DNA from 4 places in the Streptomyces sp. ME19-01-6 genome. Region 1 is predicted to be linked to each of the others. Evidence: riboswitches for the same ligand, from Rfam matches in the RefSeq annotation. Region 1 holds a riboswitch; each other region holds the start of a gene.

Region 1 (3,408 bases):
GCCCACCCGGTCCGCGCGCAGGCCGGTCATGCCGTGCTCCGGCCGTGGTAGAGCACGGCGACGAACGCCGGTACGCCGATGAGGGACGTCACCACGCCCACCGGGACCTCCTGGGGGTCGAGGGCGGTGCGGGCGAGGGTGTCCACCCACACCAGGAAGACGGCTCCGGTCAGCGCCGTGACGGGCAGGAGGCGGGCGTGACCGGCGCCGGTGAGGGCGCGCGTGGCGTGCGGGAGGACCAGGCCGACGAAGCCGATCGCGCCGGCACAGCTGACCAGGACGGCGGTGAGCAGCGCGGTCGCCGAGAGCAGGACCAGGCGGGTACGGGCGACACGGACGCCGAGTCCGGCCGCGGCCTCGTCGCCGAAGGCGAACGCGTCCAGGGTGCGGGAGTATCCGAGGCAGACGGCGAGGACCGCGGCCAGTACGGCGGTGCACAGCAGCACCTGTCCCCAGTCGGCGCCGGAGAGCGAGCCGAGCAGCCAGAACAGCACGCCCCGGGTGGTCTCGGCGTCGGCGGAGGTCAGGACAGTGAACGAGGTCAGCGCGGAGAACAGTTGCATGACGGCCACCCCGGAGAGCACGACCCGGTCCGTGCTGCCGCCGAGGGTGTGGCTGAGCAGGAGCACCAGGGTGAAGGAGAGCAGCGCGCCGAGGAAGGCGCCCGCGGACAGGGACACCACTCCTCCGCCCACCCCGAGCACGACCACGGCGACGGCACCCGTGGACGCGCCGGAGGAGACTCCGAGCACGAACGGATCGGCCAGCGGATTCCGCAGCAGCGACTGCATCACCGCTCCGCACACGGCGAGCCCGGCCCCGCACACGGCGGCCAGCAGGGTGCGCGGCATCCGCAGGCTCCACACGATGCCGTCCCGCAAGGGCGCCAGCCCGCTCTCGCCCAGGCCGAGATGGGCGGCGACACAGGCCCACACATCGCCGGTGGAGATGTCGGCCGGTCCGATCGTCACGGCGACGGCGACCGACATGAGCAGCGCGGCCAGCCCGCCGCCGGTCAGCAGCAGCGTGCGGACGCTCATGGGGCGAGCCCGACGTCGCGCAGCCCCGCGGCGACCTTCTCGATCCCTTCGACCGTGCGGATGGACGGGTTCATCGCCTGCCCGCTGAGCAGGACGTACCGCTTCTTCTTCACGGCGGTCAGGTTGCGGGTGGCCGGGTTGGTCTCCAGGAAGCGGATCTTGGCCTGGGCGGTCTCCGCGGTCTGCTGCTTCCGGGTCAGGTCGCCGAGGACGATGACGTCGGGGTCGCGGTCGGCGACGGTCTCCCAGCTGATCTGGGGCCACTCGTCGTGGGTGTCGGCGAAGGCGTTCTTCGCGCCGACGGCGCGGGTGATGGCACCGGGCGCGCCGCAGCAGCCGGCGAGGTAGGGCGACTGGGAGTTGGCGAACCAGTACATGAGGGAGACGCCGGAGGCGTCCAGCCCGGCAGTGGCCTTGCGCACCCGCTCCTTCAGCTCGGCGACAAGCTTCTCGCCCCGCGCGTCGACGCCGAACGCCCGGGCCAGGTCGCGTATCTCGCCGTAGACGCTGTCGAGGGTGAGCGGTGTGGAGCGCGATCCGTCGCCGCCGCTGTCGTTGTCCTTGCCCGCCGAGCAGTCGGAGGGCGAGACGTACGTGGGCACGCCCAGCTTCTCGAACTGCTCACGGGTGGCGACGCCACCCTTGCCGAGGGTGGAGACGAACGAGGCGGTGACGAAGTCGGGTTCGGCGTCCAGCACCTTCTCGAAGGAGGGCGCGTTGTCCGCCAGCCGCGGCACGGACGCGTTCGCCTTCTCCAGGCCCTTCAGCACCGGGTCCGTCCATGTCGCCGTACCGGCCATGCGGTCGGCGAGGCCGAGGGAGAGCAGGATCTCCGTGGTGCCCTGGTTGAGGGAGACGGCCCGCTTCGGGGCCGACTTCAGGGTGACCTTGTGGCCGCAGTCGTCGAGGGTGAGCGGGTAGCCCGAACCGGCGGACTTCCCCACGTCGTCCTCGGCGCCGCTTCTCGAGCCGGCGCACGCGGTGAGCAGCAAGGCGGGGGCGAGCAGAAGAGCCGCGGGGCGGAGAGCGGTACGGAGCACGGGCATGCCTCGGTGGTCGGGGCTCGTACGCGGAGCCTGGCCTACGGACGTCCTCCCCGCGGGGGCGCGGAGGTGCCAGCAGGTCTTCGGACTCGGGTTCGTCCGGACGGGGCGCCTTCCCGGTGCGGTCCCGCGCCCGCCCTTCGGCCGGCCCGTTCCCCTCCCAGTGGCATGGTGTGCCCCGCCCGTCCCCCTCACCGCTGCGCGTCAGTTCCGGATTCGCACCGGATTCCCTGGCCTCGGATGTGGCTCGACTGGCCCCCAGAGGCTATCAAGGTTCCCTGGAGCATCCGGCCGTCGCCGCCCGCACGGTCCGCGGTGAGCTGACCGCGTCCCATCACACAGGCAGAGGAGCGACCGCGTGACCAGCCGCGTCACTTTCATCTCGCCCGCGATGAACCCATCGCTGCGCCGGGCCCGGTTCGACGACGGCACGACCCCTCTCGACGACAGCGGCGCGGCACGGGCCCGCGCCGCGGCCGGGACGCTGCCTTCGGCCGCTCGCGTCGTCACCTCCCCCAGCCTGCGCTGCCAGGAGACCGCCGCGGCTCTGGGACTCGGCGGGGCCGAGCCTCGTACGGAGCTGGCCGGCCTGGACGCGGGCCGCTGGCAGGGACGCACTCTCGACGAGGTCGGTGCCGTCGAGCCGGAGGCGGTGGGCCGGTGGCTGGCCGACCCGGCGGCCGCGCCCCACGGCGGGGAGTCGGTGCGGGACATGTGCCTGCGGGTCGGGCGGTGGCTGGAGGCCGCGTCGCGGACGGACGGCCGCACACTCGCCGTGGTGGAGCCGGAAGTGGTGCGGGCCGTGGTGGTGCATGTGCTGGGCGCGCCCGCGGCGGCCTTCTGGCGGGCCGACGTTCCGCCGCTGACGGCGACCGGGATCAGCGGACGGCCCGGGCGCTGGAACCTCACGCTGGGACAGCCGCTGCATCCGCGGTCGGGCGGCAACGGACGCTGAGAGGAGAACGCGAGAGGGCGCCCGGAGGGTCCGGGGCCCTCTCGCGTGGTCGAGCCACCGTCAGCTGGGGGCGGCCACCGCCGAGGCCGGGGCCGCTGCGGCGGGCTTGGGATTCAGCAGGCGTTCGGCGAGCTCGCCGAAGACGAGTCCGAAGCCTCCCCACAGGGTGACCTGCATGGCCAGCGCGGAGAGGCGGAACCGCCACAGCACGGTGGCCGGGAAATCGGCGGGCACCTCGTTGACGACGGGCAGGAACGCGTACGCCACCCCGGTCACCAGGGCGAAGGCGGACACCGCGGTGACGGTGGCGTACCAGGTGCCCAGTTTCGGGGCGAGCCGCTTGCCGAGGATGGTCGCGGCCACCGCGAGG
Region 2 (3,408 bases), on a different contig from region 1:
CAGCCGGCTCAACCGCCTGCCCGGAGGGCGGGTTGAGCAGGACCTGGAGGACGTGCTGCGCACGGTCGGCGAGGTGGTCCGCGAGGTGTCCGCCGCCCTGGCCGCGAAAGGCCGGGCGGCCCCGGTCGCGCTCGCGCTCACCGGGCAGGGCGACGGGCTGTGGCTGCGTGACGCGGCGGGCCGGGCCGTGCGCCCGCCGATCTCGTGGATGGACGGGCGGGCGAACGACACCGTGACCCGCTGGGGCGAGGACGGCACCATCCGCGAGCTCTACCGGCTCACCGGCTCCGGGGTGTTCCCCGGCTGCCATGCGCCGCTGCTGCGCTGGCTGGCCGACCACGAGCCGGAGGCGCTGGCGCGCGCGGAGGTCGCGGGCTACTGCGTGGACGCGGTGGCGCAGCGGCTCACCGGCGTCATCGGCGTGGACGCCTCGGACGCGTCCATGCCCTTCCTGGACGTGACCACGCGCGCGTATGTCCCAGAGGCCCTGGAAGCATGTGGAATCGCCGAATACGCCCGGCTGTTGCCGTCGCCCGCCGCGCCCGACACCGTACGGCGGCTGGACAAAGCGGGCGCCGAGCTGCTCGGGCTGGCGGTCGGACTGCCCGTCACGGCGGGCCCGTACGACCTTCCGGCCTGCGCGATCGGCAGCGGGGTCGAGGAGGTCGGCGACGGCCTGCTGATCGTCGGCACCACGCTGGCCAGCCAGGTCCTCACCGACAGCGCGCGGATCGACCCGGCGGCCGACCCGGCGGGCATGTGGCTGTGCGTGCCCGACCGGGACCGCTGGCTGCGCGGCATGCCCGCCATGGTGGGCACGGCGGCCCTGGAGTGGGTCCTGGAGTTCGCCGGGGCCACCACCGCCGACCTGGACGCGCTGCTCGCCCAAAGCCCGCCGGGGGCGCGCGGGGTGACCGCGCTGCCCTTCCTGTCCGACGCGGGCGAGCGGGCCCCGTTCGTGGAGCCCGCCGCGCGGGGCCGGCTGGACGGGCTGACCCTGGCGGCGACCCGCGCGGACGCCGTACGGGCCGTCTGTGAGGCCGTGGCGTACGCCGCCCGCCACTGCCTGGAGGCCGCGGGGCTGACCGCGAGCCTCGCGGCGTGCGGGGGCGGCACCCGGTCCGCCGCCTGGGCCCAGCTGTTCGCGGACGCCCTCGGGCGACCGGTGCGCATCCCCGACGAGCCCGAGGTGGGGGCGCGCGGCGCGGTCGCGGTCGCCTGGCGGGCGCTGGGCGACCCGGTGGACGCGACACAATGGCGAGCCGATTCGCGTACTGTCGTACCGGACGCGGACCGCGCCGAGGCATACGAGCGCGGCTACGCGGACTACCGGGCCAGGCTGGCCCGTACCCTCGCGGAGTGGCGGGCAACGGCGCCCGTTTAACGGCGGCCCACGGCAGCCCGGCACCGCGCCGGACCCGCGCCTGGCGCGCGCCCGGCCGCCCGCACCGGACCCGTGCCAGGCCTGTCCAAGGCCCGCGTCAGGTCAGTGCCAAGTGCGCGCCAAGACCGCGTCAAGTCCGGCACTGAATAGCACATTCGTACGAAACACTCCACCTCGCGACACAACATGTGGGGGCGCGTGCGCTCGCCACCACAAGATGTATGCTCATGCTCGCTGTCGCCGCAGGGGAATCCGGTGGGAATCCGGAACTGTCCCGCAACGGTGTACGCGTGCGCTTTTGCGTACCCGCGAGTCCGAGGACCTGCCGACAGCCGTCTCATACGTCCGGGCCCCGCGGGTTGGGCCGGTGGACGCTGCGCGGTATGCCGTTCGCGGTTTCGGCATGCCCGTACGCGCCCATCGCGCACCACCGTGAGGCCCCAAGCCGAGCGAGGGAGAGCACTTTCGTGACCATCGCGCCAGCCGATCCGGTTTCAGAGGCAGCGGCTACTCAGGCAGCGAACGACGCGCCCGGGACCGTCCTTCTGCGGACCCTGACGGAGCTCACCGCCGACCTGCCCGCCACCGACCCCGGCAAGGTCGCGGCCGCCGCCCTGCGCGGCCGCCATCCCGGCTCGGACGAGGCGGAGTTGCGCACCCTCGCGACCGAGGCGGCGGCCGGGCTGATCGCCGAGGAGCCGGAGTACTCGAAGCTCGCCGCTCGGCTGCTGACCCTCGCCATCGCGGAGGAGGCGGCCGGGCAGGGCGCGGTCTCCTTCTCGGCCTCGGTGGCCGTGGGACACCGCGAGGGCCTGATCGCGGACGGCACGGCCGAGTTCGTGACCGCCCACGCCGCCCGCCTGGACGCGCTGGTCGAGCGGGCGCTGGCCGACGGCGCCGACGGCCGCTTCGGCTACTTCGGGCTGCGCACGCTGCACAGCCGCTATCTGCTCCGCCACCCGATCACCCGCCAGGTGATCGAAACGCCGCAGCACTTCCTGCTGCGGGTGGCCTGCGGGCTGGCCGAGGACCACTCACGGCAGGCGCTGGACGATGTCGCCGAGCTCTACCGGCTCACCAGCACGCTGTCCTACCTGCCCAGCTCCCCCACCCTGTTCAACTCCGGCACCCGGCACCCGCAGATGTCGTCCTGCTATCTGCTGGACTCGCCGCTGGACGAGCTGGACTCGATCTACAACCGCTACCACCAGGTCGCGCGGCTCTCCAAGCACGCGGGCGGCATCGGGCTCTCCTACTCGCGCATCCGCGCCCGCGGTTCGCTGATCCGCGGCACCAACGGGCACTCCAACGGCATCGTGCCGTTCCTGCGCACCCTCGACGCCTCGGTCGCCGCCGTCAACCAGGGTGGCCGGCGCAAGGGCGCGGCCTGTGTGTACCTGGAGACCTGGCACGCGGACATCGAGGAGTTCCTGGAGCTGCGGGACAACACGGGCGAAGAGGCCCGCCGCACCCACAACCTCAACATCGCGCACTGGATCCCGGACGAGTTCATGCGCCGGGTCGAGGCCGACGCCGACTGGTCGCTGTTCTCGCCGGTCGACGCGCCCGCGCTGGTCGACCTGTGGGGCGAGGAGTTCGACGCCGCCTACAAGAAGGCCGAGGCGGAGGGACTGGCCGTCAAGACCGTCCCGGCGCGCCAGCTGTACGCCCGGATGATGCGCACCCTCGCGCAGACCGGCAACGGCTGGATGACCTTCAAGGACGCCGCCAACCGCACCGCCAACCAGACCGCCGAGCCCGGCCGGGTCGTCCACTCCTCCAACCTCTGCACCGAGATCCTGGAGGTCACGGACGACGGCGAGACGGCCGTGTGCAACCTGGGGTCGGTCAACCTGGCCGCGCACCTGGGCAAAGACGTCGGCGACGGGCGGGAAGTAATGGACTGGGAGCGGCTGGACGCGACCGTCCGTACCGCCGTCACCTTCCTCGACCGTGTGGTGGACATCAACTTCTACCCTACCCAGGAGGCCGGGGCGTCCAACTCCCGCTGGCGGCCGGTGGGT
Region 3 (3,408 bases), on a different contig from region 1:
CGCTCGGACCCTGTGGCACCTCGTACGGTGACCTGGTAGCCGTCGCCCGTCGCCAGCACGTCGACCCACCGGCCGCCGGGGTGGCCGCAGCGCCGCTCGCAGCCGGAGAAGTACACGGGCAGGGCGGTCGGCGGTCGGCCCGGGCGGCCGCCGCCGGACGCCTCGCCCGCCACCGCGCGCGCCGCGTCGGCCCGCACATCGGCCAGGGACTTGGCGCAGCCGGGCCGTCCCGTGCACGCGCCGACCCCGAGCCAGGGGGAGTGCGGCGCGGTCACCAGCCCGGCGTCGGCGAGCTCCCGCAGCGCGGCCCGGGCGCCGTCCTGGGAGAAGCCGGGCAGCACCACGCCGCGCCAGGGCGTCACACGCAGCTCGCCCGAGCCGCCCCGGGCGGCGAGTTCGGCGAGCAGCCGCCACCGCGCGGCGGCGAGCCGCCCCAGCGGAACGGCGACGGACACCACGCACCGCCCGCCTGGCCCGGCGACGAGCCCGACCGCGGGCGCGCCGGAGACGGCATGGTCCACGAGGGCCTGCGCTGCTTCCTCGCGCGCGGGTGCCGCGTCCACCGGCGATGTCTGTCCCTCGGCGCGGAGGGACTCAGGGCCGAGCGGAGTGGCCTGGATCCCCGCCTCGGCGAGTCGCCCGGCCAACCGGCCGTCCGTCACGGCGTGTCGCGCCGACAGCTCGCGAACGCGCCAGGCGCGGGTACCACTCGCGCGCACGGCGTCGAGAAATGCCACTGCGGCCAGCGCCGCCGCGCGCGGCGCGTCCGCGGCGCGCATCCGGAGCCCGGCGACCGCGGAGTCGCCACCGGGCCCAGGATCCAGCGGCCGAGCCCGGCCCGGCGTGTCGTCGCCCACCGCCCGCCCGTTCCGGCGCGCCGCGACGCCCGATGCGTCAGGACGGCCCGTCGCCTCGGAGGAGCCCCCGGCGTCCGGCGCGGTGGACGCCGGGTACCCCAGTCCGTGACCGCCGACGGAGCCGAGCCGCAGCAGCGCCCCGCCGTCCGGCTCTGCGATCAATGTCACATCCGCGCCCAGCGCCGCCACATCGCCCCGCCCGTCGTCGAGTGCGAACAGGAACCGGCCCGAGAGACTTGCGAGTTCGGCGAATCCGGAAGACGCGGGTCCGTCGTCGCACAGCAGGGCGTCCAGTTCCCGCGCCCACGCCGAGACATCCGTGTGCCCCGCCCCGTCCAGTCCGGACAGCGGGGACGCCACGATGTTACGCACCCGGTCGTGCCGGTCCGACGGGAGGAGCCCGGCCGTCCGCAGCCGGGCCGCGAGCCCGGCCCCGCACCCCGGGGCGAGGCCGCGCAGCTGCAGATTGCCCCGGGAGGTGAGGTCCAGTCGGCCGTCCCCCAACTCCTCGGCAGCGAGCGCCAGCACCAGCGCCTGACATGCCGTCAGAAGCCCGGCCGGCAGCCGCACCCGGGCCAGTGCGCCGTCGTCCGCCGGGTGCAGGCGCAGCGCGCCCGGGCAGGCGTCGGCGCGCCCGCGCACGGGGGTTTCATCCCCTGGTGGGGCGGTTGTCGGGGGGAGGGACATGGCGGCGAGCATACCGACGATTGCCTCCGGCTCACCGCCCCGCGGCAGGTCAGGAACGCCTACTATGCTCACCGGCGGGTCGGTCCCGGCCCGCCACCACACAAGACGGCAAAAAGGGTAGGAAGCCGGTGGAAATCCGGCGCGGTCCCGCCACTGTGAGCGCGGCAGCCGGTTATGCGGCGGCCGCGCGAGCCAGGAACTCCCGCCGTCTTCAACCCGCCCGGGGCGCGGACCCCGAGGAAGGCCTGCCGTCGCATGATCCTGCTGCTGTCGACGTCCGACACCGATTTGCTCAGTGCCCGCGCGGCACAGACCCCGGTGCCCTACCGGCTCGCCAACCCGGCCCGGCTCCCGCTGGACGACCTCCCCGCGCTCCTCGACGGCGTCGAACTCGTCGTCGTACGGCTGCTCGGCGGGGTGCGCGCCTGGCAGGAAGGGCTCGACACGCTGCTCGCCCAGGACCGCCCGGTCGTCGTGCTGACCGGCGAACAGGCCCCGGACGCCCAGCTCATGGAGGCCTCCACGGTCCCGGTCGGGATCGCCGCCGAGGCTCACGCCTACCTCGCGCACGGCGGGCCCGGCAACCTCGGCCAACTGGCCCGCTTCCTGTCCGACACCGTCCTGCTGACCGGACACGGCTTCGAGCCGCCCGCTCCCGCGCCCTCGTGGGGCGCGCTGGAGCGCGCCGCGCGCGAGGACGTCACCGGCCCGCGGATCGCCGTGCTCTACTACCGCGCGCACCATATGAGCGGCAACACCGCCTTCGTCGAGGCGCTCTGCCGGGCCGTCGAGGACGCCGGAGGCCGTCCGCTGCCGCTGTACGTCGCCTCGCTGCGCGCGCCCGAGGCCGAGCTGCTGGAGGCCCTCGCCGAGGCCGACGCGGTGGTCACCACCGTGCTGGCCGCGGGCGGCACCCGGCCCGCCGAGGCCTCGGCCGGCGGGGACGACGAGGCGTGGGACGCGGGCGCGCTGGCTGCGCTGGACGTCCCGGTGCTGCAGGCGCTGTGCCTGACCGGCTCGCGCGCCGCGTGGGAGGAGAACGACGAGGGCCTCTCGCCTCTGGACGCGGCGACCCAGGTCGCCGTCCCGGAGTTCGACGGGCGGTTGATCACCGTGCCGTTCTCCTTCAAGGAGACCGACGAGGACGGCCTGCCCGTCTATGTAGCCGACCCCGAGCGCGCCGCGCGTGTCGCGGGAATCGCGGTACGACACGCCCGGCTGCGCCACATACCGGCGGCCGACAAGCGTCTCGCGCTCGTCCTGTCCGCCTACCCCACCAAGCACTCCCGTATCGGCAACGCCGTGGGCCTGGACACGCCCGCCAGCGCCGTCGCCCTGCTGCGCCGGCTGCGCGCGGACGGCTTCGACGTCGGCCCCGAGGAGGGGCCCGAGTCGCTGCCCGGCCTCGCCTCCGGCGACGGCGACGAGCTGATCCGCGCCCTCATCGAGGCGGGCGGCCACGACCAGGACTGGCTCACCGAGGAGCAGCTGGCCCGCAACCCGGTCCGGGTCCCTGCCGCCGACTACCGCCGCTGGTATGCCCGGCTGCCGCAGGAGCTGCGCGAGGCGGTGGAGGAGCACTGGGGGCCGCCGCCGGGCGAGATGTTCGTCGACACCAGCCGCGACCCCGAGGGCGAGATCGTGGTGGCTGCGCTGCGCCGGGGCAATCTCCTGGTCGTCATCCAGCCGCCGCGCGGCTTCGGCGAGAACCCGATCGCCATCTACCACGACCCCGATCTGCCGCCCTCCCACCACTACCTGGCCGCCTACCGCTGGATCGCCACCTCCCAAGCCGACGGCGGCTTCGGCGCCGACGCCATGGTGCACCTGGGCAAGCACGGCAATCTGGAGTGGCTGCCCGGCA
Region 4 (3,408 bases), on a different contig from region 1:
GAGGGGGCTTCTCATGTGGCCGCCTCGGCGGTCGCATGACGGCCAAGCCCTGACCGGCACCTTGCGGGTGCACCACAGATTGTAGCGACCTGGTGGCACTGCGTGCCGCCAAGTTCGGGGATCGCATTCCCCCACGAAGGAGTTCGATGGAACACATCACGCTTCTCATTGGGATCGTGATCGTCACGGCCTTGGTGTTCGACTTCACGAACGGCTTCCACGACACGGCCAATGCCATGGCTACCACCATCTCCACGGGTGCTCTCGGTCCCCGGACGGCGGTGGCGATGTCGGCGGTCCTCAATCTCGTCGGCGCGTTCCTCTCCGTGGAGGTCGCCAAGACGATCTCCGGAGGGATCATCGACGAGGACTCCGGAATACGCCCCGAAGTGATCTTCGCGGGTCTGGTCGGGGCGATCCTCTGGAACCTTCTGACCTGGCTCGCCGGACTGCCCTCCAGCTCCTCACACGCCCTCTTCGGCGGCCTCATCGGCGCCACACTGGTCTCCGTCGGCATGGACGGGGTCAACAGCGACAAGATCATCATGAAGGTCCTGATCCCGGCCGTGGCCGCGCCGATCGTGGCCGGGGTCGCCGCCCTGGTCGCGACCCGGCTCACCTACCGGCTGGCCCGCGGCCGCGACGCCCAGGACACCGCGAAGGGCTACCGCGCCGGGCAGATCGCCTCGGCCGCGCTGGTCTCCCTCGCCCACGGCACCAACGACGCCCAGAAGACCATGGGTGTCATCACCCTGGCGCTGATCACCGGCGGTGCGATCGCGCCCGACTCCGACCCGCCGCTGTGGGTCATCGTCTCCGCGGGCCTGGCCATCGCCCTCGGTACGTACCTGGGCGGCTGGCGCATCATCCGCACCATGGGCAAGGGCATCACCGACATCCAGCCGCCGCAGGGCTTCGCCGCCCAGACCGGCGCCGCGACCGTCATCCTCGCCTCCTCCCACATCGGCTTCGCGCTCTCCACCACCCAGGTCTGCTCCGGTTCCGTGATGGGCGCGGGGATCGGCCGCAAGGGCGGTGTGGTGCGCTGGTCCACCGCGGGCCGCATGGTCCTCGCCTGGGTGCTCACCCTGCCCGCCGCGGGCCTCGTCGCGGGCGGCGCGGCGCTGCTGGCGGACCAGGGCGAGTGGGGCGTCACGGCGGTCGCCGTGCTCGCGGTGGCCGCCTGCGCCGGGATCTGGGCGGCCTCGCGCCGCAAGCCCGTCGACCACACCAACGTCAATGACACCAACGAGGCCGCGGTGGCACCGGCCGAGCCGATGGGCGTCGTCACGGCCGCCCTCCAGTCCGTGGCCCCGCCTCCCGCCGGGCCGGTGGCCCCCGCCGCTGCCGCTTCCGTCTCCTCCTCCGTCTCCTCCGCCACCCCGGCAGGCGCCTCCGCGGCCGCCGGCAGCACCAGCTAAGGAAGTAACGCGATGAGCATCGACTGGGCGGCTCTCGGCCAGGTCTTCGGCATCAGCCTCCTGGTGACCGTCGGCTTCGTGGGCGTCTTCACCCTCGGCATCGTCGGCACCTCCCGCAAGCCGCAACAGGCGGAGGCGGGCCCGGACACCACCTCCGCCTCCTCGGCCTCGGCGGGCGCGGCCTTCGGCCCCGCGCGCGCCGGCGCGTACGCCTGCTTCGCGCTGTGCGCGGCGGCGGTGGCGTACGGCATCAGTCTGATCGTGATCTGACCCCGCTCGCCCCATCCACGGCCGCCGGGCCGGAACGCGCCGACCAGCGCGGACCGCCCGGCGGCCGTGCCATGTGCTCCTCGGCACACTCGTGCGGGGTGGGGCATTCGCGAGTTGACGGCCATTCGCGGCCCGTGGTGGACTTCCGGAGCCAAACGGCGGCAGGAGAGGAAGCCGGTGAGAATCCGGCGCGGTCCCGCCACTGTCACCGGGGAGCGCTCTCCCATCGCCTGTACGAGTCACGGCCGTCCACACGGAGGCTGGAAGACCGGGAGAAACGCGGATCCGGGAGCCAGGAGACTCTCACCGCCGGTCACGTCGAGCCAGGGCGCGGACCCTGAGTGAGGACATACCGCCATGCCCGGCACCGCCATGCCGCCGACCTACCCGCGGCCCCTCCGCCACCTCCCGACGCCCCGAGGCAAGACGGCGAACTGATGATGCGTGCCGATCACGCCTCGTACGCGTGCGGCGCCGCTCTCGGCTTTCTCGGCGACCTCGCCATGGGCGATCCGCGCCGCGGCCACCCTGTGGCCGCGTTCGGGCGCGCCGCCCTGGCCGTCGAGCGGCTGCTGTGGCGCGACCACCGCGGATCCGGGGCTCTTTACACCGCGCTGTGCGCGGGTGGCGCGGCCGCGGGCGCCGTCTTGTCGGTGCGCGCGGTACGGGCTTTGGGAGGGCCCGCGGTGGGACGCCCTGCCCCGGGAAGCCCCGCCCTGGAACGCTTGGAACGCCCCGTACCGAGGCACCCCTCCCCCGCCGCGCAGACCATGCTGACCGCCGCCGCCACCTGGGCCGTGCTCGGCGGGACGACGCTGGGCCGGGAGGCGCGGGCCATCGGCGGCGCGCTGGCCGCCGGGGACCTCGACGCCGCCAGGCGGCGGCTGCCGCACCTGTGCGGACGCGACCCGCAGGCGCTGGACGAGGCGCAGATCGCGCGCGCGGTCGTCGAGTCGGTCGCCGAGAACACCTCCGACGCCGTCGTGGGCGCACTGGTGTGGGGGGCCGTCGGCGGGGTGCCGGGCCTGGTCGGCTTCCGGGCCGTCAACACCCTGGACGCGATGGTGGGCCACAAGTCGCCGCGCTACCGGCGGTTCGGGTGGGCCTCGGCCCGGCTGGACGACCTGGCCGGCTGGCCCGGCGCACGGCTCACCGCGGCGCTGACCGTCCTGGCCGGGCCCGATCCGCGCGGCGCGCGGCGCGCCTGGCGGCGCGACGGCCACCGCCATCCGAGCCCCAACGCGGGCCCCGTGGAGGCCGCGTTCGCGGGCGCGCTCGGCGTTCGGCTGGGCGGCACCCTCGCGTACGGGGGCCGCGTCGAGCACCGGCCGGTGCTCAACCCCGGCGGGCGGCCGGTCGAGGCGGCCGACATCGAGCGCGCGGTACGGCTGTCGCGGCGCGTCGGCGCCCTGGCGCTCGGCGTATCCGTCACGGCCCGGCTGGCCGCGGGGGCGCTGCGGCCGGCCCGTACGGCCACGCGGCCCGGCGAGGCGCCCGTACGCGCCCAGCGCGCCCCACATGGCGCGCTCGCCCGTTGGGCACGGTCCATGCCCCTCCCTCCCGCTCAGTCCCGCCGCGCTCCAACGCACGGGCTTCCCTCGTCACTGCTCGCTCCTCCGTCGCTGCGCGGCTCCTCAGTCCAGCCCGCGCAGCGCGCCAAGACACGCTCATACGAGACACTCGGCGCGGGTCGGCCGGGCGGCCCGGCGACGGCGCG

What was found. A riboswitch is a leader RNA that binds a small molecule or an ion and turns the genes downstream of it on or off. The one in region 1 is predicted to bind cobalamin.
Region 2: it holds a riboswitch for cobalamin, as region 1 does, so the genes downstream of both, PV419_RS08245 (ribonucleoside-diphosphate reductase subunit alpha) here and PV419_RS31950 (ABC transporter substrate-binding protein) in region 1, are expected to answer to the same signal.
Region 3: it holds a riboswitch for cobalamin, as region 1 does, so the genes downstream of both, cobN (cobaltochelatase subunit CobN) here and PV419_RS31950 (ABC transporter substrate-binding protein) in region 1, are expected to answer to the same signal.
Region 4: it holds a riboswitch for cobalamin, as region 1 does, so the genes downstream of both, PV419_RS40095 (cobalamin biosynthesis protein) here and PV419_RS31950 (ABC transporter substrate-binding protein) in region 1, are expected to answer to the same signal.

What each region holds. Positions count from the first base shown of each region.
Region 1 is NZ_JARAXF010000018.1:10,617-14,024, forward strand. Features, by position in the region: gene PV419_RS31940 (ABC transporter ATP-binding protein) at 1-30, opposite strand, end outside; gene PV419_RS31945 (FecCD family ABC transporter permease) at 27-1,040, opposite strand; gene PV419_RS31950 (ABC transporter substrate-binding protein) at 1,037-2,086, opposite strand; cobalamin riboswitch at 2,140-2,354, opposite strand; gene PV419_RS31955 (histidine phosphatase family protein) at 2,442-3,038, shown strand; gene PV419_RS31960 (CbtA family protein) at 3,099-3,408, opposite strand, start outside.
Region 2 is NZ_JARAXF010000003.1:357,151-360,558, forward strand. Features, by position in the region: gene PV419_RS08240 (FGGY-family carbohydrate kinase) at 1-1,384, shown strand, start outside; cobalamin riboswitch at 1,599-1,729, shown strand; gene PV419_RS08245 (ribonucleoside-diphosphate reductase subunit alpha) at 1,852-3,408, shown strand, end outside.
Region 3 is NZ_JARAXF010000007.1:251,807-255,214, reverse strand. Features, by position in the region: gene PV419_RS19455 (nitrite reductase) at 1-1,556, opposite strand, end outside; cobalamin riboswitch at 1,608-1,769, shown strand; gene cobN (cobaltochelatase subunit CobN) at 1,800-3,408, shown strand, end outside.
Region 4 is NZ_JARAXF010000028.1:78,748-82,155, forward strand. Features, by position in the region: gene PV419_RS40085 (inorganic phosphate transporter) at 147-1,421, shown strand; gene PV419_RS40090 (hypothetical protein) at 1,434-1,691, shown strand; cobalamin riboswitch at 1,858-1,994, shown strand; partial or broken gene PV419_RS40095 (cobalamin biosynthesis protein) at 2,132-3,163, shown strand.